DNA from 2 places in the Alteromonas sp. PRIM-21 genome. Region 1 is predicted to be linked to the other one. Evidence: predicted binding sites of a transcription regulator. Region 1 holds the regulator's gene; the other holds the start of a gene.
What was found. The regulator sigma-54, encoded in region 1, starts transcription at its own class of promoters, with help from an activator protein. The targets are predictions, from matches to a motif close to GTTGGCACGNNNNTNGNNT.
Positions count from the first base shown of each region.

Region 2: the regulator sigma-54 is predicted to act here: its motif matches at 1,411-1,429, upstream of glnK (P-II family nitrogen regulator).

Region 1 is NZ_JADOEK010000004.1:238,047-241,469, forward strand. It holds gene ptsN (PTS IIA-like nitrogen regulatory protein PtsN) at 1-342, opposite strand, end outside; gene hpf (ribosome hibernation promoting factor) at 356-643, opposite strand; gene IW644_RS08825 (RNA polymerase factor sigma-54) at 674-2,155, opposite strand; gene lptB (LPS export ABC transporter ATP-binding protein) at 2,229-2,954, opposite strand; gene lptA (lipopolysaccharide transport periplasmic protein LptA) at 2,957-3,423, opposite strand, start outside.
Region 2 is NZ_JADOEK010000010.1:40,339-43,761, forward strand. It holds gene IW644_RS14230 (AraC family transcriptional regulator) at 1-338, shown strand, start outside; gene IW644_RS14235 (hypothetical protein) at 411-1,253, opposite strand; gene glnK (P-II family nitrogen regulator) at 1,496-1,834, shown strand; gene IW644_RS14245 (ammonium transporter) at 1,867-3,114, shown strand; gene ggt (gamma-glutamyltransferase) at 3,334-3,423, shown strand, end outside.

The DNA.
Region 1 (3,423 bases):
AAGGTGTCCTTCGGTTTGCTCTTCGGGAACGAGTAGCGCAAAAAATATGTCTACGGGCTTTTCATCTAGGGCATCAAAGTTGATAGCTGGTGTGCTTGTAACAACAATTGCTATTACCTTCTCAAGGCCAGCCAGGCGACCGTGAGGCAGTGCTATGCCGTTGCCAATACCCGTGCTACCCATACGTTCTCGAGCCATTAAGCTATTTAAAACCGTTGCCTGGTCAATGTTATCATTTTGCTTGGCAGCGATATCAGCGATGATCTCAAGAATTCGCTTTTTACTATTACACTGAACCGCACACTCGGTGCGGTCCAGACTTACGATGGCTTGTATATCCATGCTTAATTAACTACTAATGTTTTTTCAGTTTTTCCTTATGCTTGATTACCTGCCGGTCGAGTTTATCAACCATGCTGTCAATCGCCGCATACATGTCGGTATTTTCTGAGGATGCGAATACTTCAGCGCCACTTAAATGAACAGTCGCTTCGGCTTTTTGATTTAATTTTTCAACGTTCAGGATGACATGCACATTAGAAATGTGATCAAAGTGACGTTCAAGTTTGCTGAACTTCGTATCGACATAATTACGCAAAGAGTCGGTGATTTCGACATGATGACCAGTAAGGTTGATTTGCATATTTCGTCTTCCTTATATATTTAAGCCCGGTTAGATAAGGCTTTTGCGTTGGTTCGACGGCGGGATCGATAACGATTCCCGGTATTTTGCTATTGTTCGCCGAGCGACTTTTATGCCTTGCTCGGCCAACAACGAAGCAATCTTGCTATCACTTAGGGGCTTGCTAGGATTTTCCGCAGCCACTAACTTCTTGATCAATGCACGAATCGCTGTAGATGAACATTCACCACCTGACTCAGTTGCTACGTGGCTTGAGAAGAAATACTTCAATTCGAAGATACCACGAGGCGTATGCATATACTTTTGCGTTGTCACACGGGAAATAGTCGATTCGTGCATATCTACCATTTCTGCGACATCATTTAGCACCATTGGTTTCATCATTTCCGGGCCGTGCTCAAAAAAGCCCATTTGCTGCTGCACAATACAATTTGCGACCTTCATTAAGGTATCGTTACGAGATTCAAGGCTCTTTATGAACCACTTGGCCTCTTGCATGTGTGAGCGGATGAATTGTGAATCGCTACTGTTCTTAGCACGGCGACTCATTGCTGCGTACTGTTGATTTACGCTTAATTTCGGCAGACTGTCGGGGTTTAGCTCAACCACCCAACGGCCATTTTTCTTGGTTACTGAGACATCAGGAATAACGTACTCAGGCTCTTTAGTAACTAAAGCACTACCTGGACGAGGATTCAAGGTTTGAAGTAAACGCATTGCTTCGCGCAGCTGATCTTCTTTTAATCGGCTCTTACGCATTAGGGTGCGGTAGTCTTTACTGCTCAGTAAATCTGAATATTCCTCAATAAGCTGCTTCGCTTCAGCAAGCCACGGTGTGTCTTCTGAAAACTGGCGCAATTGCACCATAAGACATTCTTGAGGGGTACGAGAACCTGAACCAATGGGGTCGAACATTTGAATGCGCTTAAGTACACATTCTATTTCGTCCATTTCGATAGGCTCTTCAAGATCATCATCGTTGACCGCTTCTAAGATATCGTCAAGAGTAACGGTCAAATAACCTGATTCGTCAATCGAATCGATGATTGCAGTAGCAATGGCGCGGTCAGTATCCGAAAAATGAGTGAGCCGCATTTGCCAAAGCAAGTGCTCTTGGATGTCTTCAGTGGTCTCACCTTGGAATATTTGTTCATCATCATTAGATGGACCAGGTGCAGGCGCAGAAGAAGCGGAATAATACTCATCCCAAGTGCTGTCGATAGGTAGCTCATCGGGAAGGTCATTCTTCTCCAGTGCATCTCCTGCTTCTAGCGTGTCGCTTGATGCAGAAGCTGTCGCTTCAGCAGCGCTATTGTCACTATCGACATTGTTCTTTTCTACTTGTGGCTCGTCGCTACCTTCTTCCACTTCTAAAAGCGGATTAGAGTCGAGCGCTTCTTGAATCTCTTGCTGAAGATCAAGCGTAGAAAGCTGCAGCAGCTTAATGGCCTGCTGCAGCTGAGGTGTCATTGTAAGTTGTTGGCTAAATTTTAGCTGTAAAGATGGTTTCATCTACGTCTTATTTAAATGCTCTAAATTAAATATACCAGAGCGAAACTGAAAAATGACAATTCGGTTACACTAACTATAGCCTGAATTGTTCGCCTAGGTATACGTCCCTTACTTTTTGATTACTTAAAACCTGTTCCGCAGTTCCTTGCGCAATAAGCTCGCCATGACTCACAATGTACGCTTTTTCGCAAACATCCAATGTTTCGCGTACGTTATGGTCCGTGATAAGGATACCAATACCCCTATCTCGCAGATGCTGTATTATCTTCTTTATATCATTAACTGATATTGGATCAACACCGGCAAATGGTTCGTCTAACAAAATAAATTGTGGTTTTGCTGCCAGAGCTCGAGCAATCTCTACGCGACGCCGTTCTCCCCCTGACAAACTCATCCCCGTACTATTACGTATATGGTTGATATTAAATTCATCAAGTAGGGCATCTGCTTCTTCTTCTTGCTGTTGTGAATTTAAATCTTTACGGGTCTGCAAAATGGCCATGATATTTTCATGTACCGTAAGCTTTCTAAATATTGATGCCTCTTGCGGGAGGTAGCCTATACCGCGGCGTGCGCGCTCATGCATTGGCTGGTGAGTAAGCTCATTATCATCAATTTCGATCTTGCCTTTGTCTAAGTTGACCAAGCCTACAATCATGTAAAAAGTAGTGGTCTTACCAGCGCCATTAGGGCCGAGAAGCCCAACAATTTGACCGGTAGACACTGAAAGGCTTACATCGCGAACAACCTGTCGCGATTTATACGATTTAGCAAGGTTTTTAGCGCTCAAAGTTGCCATTGCTATTCATTGTCCTCGTTGTCTTTCTTAGACGATGTTTTACGAATGGTGTCAGGGGTAAACACTGTGGTTACACGACCTTCACCATCTTCACCGGCGCCACCCGTTGCAAGCAATTGTTCAGTAATCATATCGAACGTAATCTTATCACCTTGCACTTTGCTGGTATCTTGCTGTAGCTCAGCATTACCCGCCAGAGAAATAGTGCGATTAATTACTTCATAGCGAATTTCATTAGCTTTCGCTGATACTGGTGTACCGTCTTCTAGTGATTGAGAATAGCTTGCAGGGTTGCCACGAGCGATAAATATTTCACGGCCGCTGCCATCTGTAGCTATTACTTCTACTTCATCAGCTTCGATTAGGAGTGAACCTTGGGTAATAAGTACATCTTCCTTGTACAGAGCTGTTTTGTTTTTACCATCAATAAACTGGGTGTTTGACCCTATCTTAATGGGTTGTGAAAAAT
Region 2 (3,423 bases), on a different contig from region 1:
CAAAAAGTGAGGTGGGCGCGGGAGCAGACAAGCGAATCACCCAAGTAATAAGCCATATACATGATGACTTAGGGGCATCGCATACGTTGCAGTTGCTTTCAGAGATGGCCTGTATGGGAACCACACAGTTCAAAACTCGGTTTAAACAAGCCACTGGGCTTAGCTTACGTGATTACCTAGTGAAGATAAGGATGGAGAAAGCCAAAGCGCTGCTTAGAAATACCGATACGCCTATGTCGAGCATAGCTCAAACCACGGGGTATGAAGACGTTGCGGCATTCAGCCGTCGTTTTAAAACGTATTTCGGGCAACCACCAAAGACTTTTAAGAGAAAGTAATACGCCTTGCTAAAGGGGAGCACTCGTTAGCTACGGACTACTATAAAAAAGCAAAGCAATAATCAACACGCCCTAGTTTCGATTTTCATCTTGGGGTAATTTTTTCACTCTGGCGTCTATAAAACGTTTGTGATCGTCCATTTTGGTGCATTCCAGGCTACCACCCGCAATTCCACTCAATATAGCCAAGGTTTTATTGGTCGTACTGCTACAGTTTACGCGCTTTGAAGGGCGTCGATTTTCTTTTGCTTGTATTTGCTGTGTGCTTGGCCCGCTTAATATAGGGCTGTTTTTTTGTTCTTGAAATTCTCTTGCTGCTTGTTTAGCGTCTTCAGCGAGTTTGTTGTTGTTATATTCTTCAAAATAGCGTGCAGCCCCGTCTTTAACCGATAGGTTTAACGAACCCGCCCGTCGATTTACATCATTGGAAAGACTCGAGGATGGCGGCGTTTTATCCGGCTTACTTTCAACCGGTGCTAGCTGTTCCTCAGTCGCTGGGTTTATCTCTTGGTGGGCTTCTACTTTTTCTGATGGTTTGGGTTTACTATCAGTCGCTTGCGGACTCTTAAACACATCAGGCTTAAGCTCGTTATTACGTGTTTCATTAAGGCGTTCAACCTGCTTATCTTCTGTCACTTGAGGTCGTGGCATGGGAGGGTAATACAGGCGAGCTTTTATCTCGGATGTTCGCTCCAAAATGTTTACACGTGCTTTTTGATCATCAATACTCAACTGAGAAAGTAAGACAACCAAAATCACCCCAAATACGTGTACACCTCCTGAAATTAATAGCGGCCGCCACGCCGTTTTTTTAGCAAGGGCATGGTGTTCGATGCTGCGTTCAGGCGCAAAGAAAGTAGGAGTGATAGTTGTCATAGTAAACAACAGACCATTCACGCTATCGAATAGTTCCATCCTAATTTCATCGCACTTTTTAGTCACCTTACCTCAGTAATTTCTTTTGCCGCTTCATTGTTGGGCAATTTTTAACTTGTGCACCATTAATGTGCATTATTTTTGTGCAAGGACCGCTTGTTTGTAGCTATATATATGATTTTTATATGGAAACATTTGTGGCATGGCTCTTGGTTTATCTTCCCGTAGTTGGAAACACGACCATAAATCACAGAATAACCAAAACAAACTGGGAGCAACTCATGAAACTAGTCACAGCGATCATCAAGCCGTTCAAGCTAGATGATGTTCGTGAAGCCATTTCAGAAATCGGTATCGACGGTCTGACCGTGACCGAAGTGAAGGGCTTTGGACGTCAAAAAGGACACACTGAACTTTACCGCGGAGCGGAATATCAGGTGGATTTTCTACCTAAAGTCAAACTGGAAATTGCTGTTCAGGATGATCAAGTAGAGCGCCTGGTAGAAGCCATCGTTGGCGCTGCCAAAACAGGCAAAATTGGAGACGGCAAGGTGTTTGTTTATGACCTTGAACACGCCGTTCGTATTCGAACTGGTGAGTCGGATAGCGACGCGCTGTAAGCCACAACGATATATTTGCGGAGAAAACCATAATGGAAATCACTTTTGAACTTGGGTATGCGCTAGATACCTTTTATTTTCTAATCTGCGGTGCACTGGTTATGTGGATGGCTGCAGGTTTTGCGATGCTTGAAGCTGGTCTAGTTCGAGCGAAAAACACCACAGAAATTCTAACTAAAAACGTGGCACTATTTGCAATTGCTTGCACCATGTACATGATTTGCGGCTACGGAATTATGTATGGCGGTGGCGACTGGGGTCCATTCCTAAGCGGTATCATGGGTGACGGCGCAACAGGTGTAGCTGAAGATCCAGCAACATACGCACCTTCTGCTGACTTCTTCTTCCAAGTCGTTTTTGTTGCTACAGCAATGTCTATCGTATCTGGTGCGGTTGCCGAGCGTATGAAGCTTTGGGCATTCCTAGCATTTGCAGTTGTTATGACAGGTTTCATCTATCCAATGGAAGGTGCTTGGACATGGGGCGGCGAAGCGGTATTCGGTATGTATACGCTTGGCGATTTAGGTTTCTCTGACTTTGCTGGCTCTGGTATTGTTCACATGGCTGGTGCGGCTGCGGCGCTTGCTGGCGTGCTTGTGCTTGGTGCGCGTAAAGGTAAATACACTGCAGACGGCAAAGTAAATGCTATCCCTGGTGCTAACCTGCCGCTGGCAACGTTAGGTACATTCATCCTTTGGATGGGTTGGTTTGGTTTTAACGGTGGTTCAGTACTGGCTACTGCAACTGTTGAAAGTGCAAACTCAGTAGCAATCGTATTTATGAACACGAATGCTGCAGCTGCAGGTGGTGCAATTGCTGCACTTATCGTTGCACGTATTCTATTCGGTAAAGCTGACCTAACTATGGTACTTAACGGTGCGCTAGCTGGTCTTGTGGCAATCACAGCCGAGCCATCTACACCAACGCCTCTTCAAGCTACTCTATTTGGTGGCCTAGGCGGTATCCTAGTAGTGCTTAGCATTGTTGCACTAGATAAACTTAAGATTGACGATCCAGTGGGCGCAATTTCAGTTCACGGTGTGGTTGGTCTACTAGGTCTAATCCTTGTACCTTTCACAAATGACGGTTCAAGCATCTCTGGTCAGCTAATTGGCGCCGCGACTATCTTTGTATGGGTATTCGTAGTAAGCCTAGTGGTATGGCTAGTGATTAAAGCGGTAATGGGTGTACGTGTGAGCGAAGAAGAAGAGTTCGACGGCGTAGACATGAGCGAGTGTGGTCTGGAAGCATACCCAGACTTTACAAGCGGCCGCTCGTAAGAGAGTCTCGATTAGGCAAATGAAATAACAATAATAATGCCTTATTACTTCGTTTAAGCCCCGCACTTGCGGGGCTTTTTTCGTTCAAAGTCATGTACTTTTTAGTTGCTATAAGACTAAAGAAAAGGCCCTAGGCGTAATGTGACAATAACGCTACACTATGTTTTAAAGGGTTTAGGCTAGATTTATCAACGGCAACGTTTTTGTAAAAGGATAGTTATGACTGTAAGTGTGCGACTACTACCTTTGATATTGGCTTTTTTCAGTATCAATTGTTTGGGCTATGACAGAATAACGGGGCAACCCTTC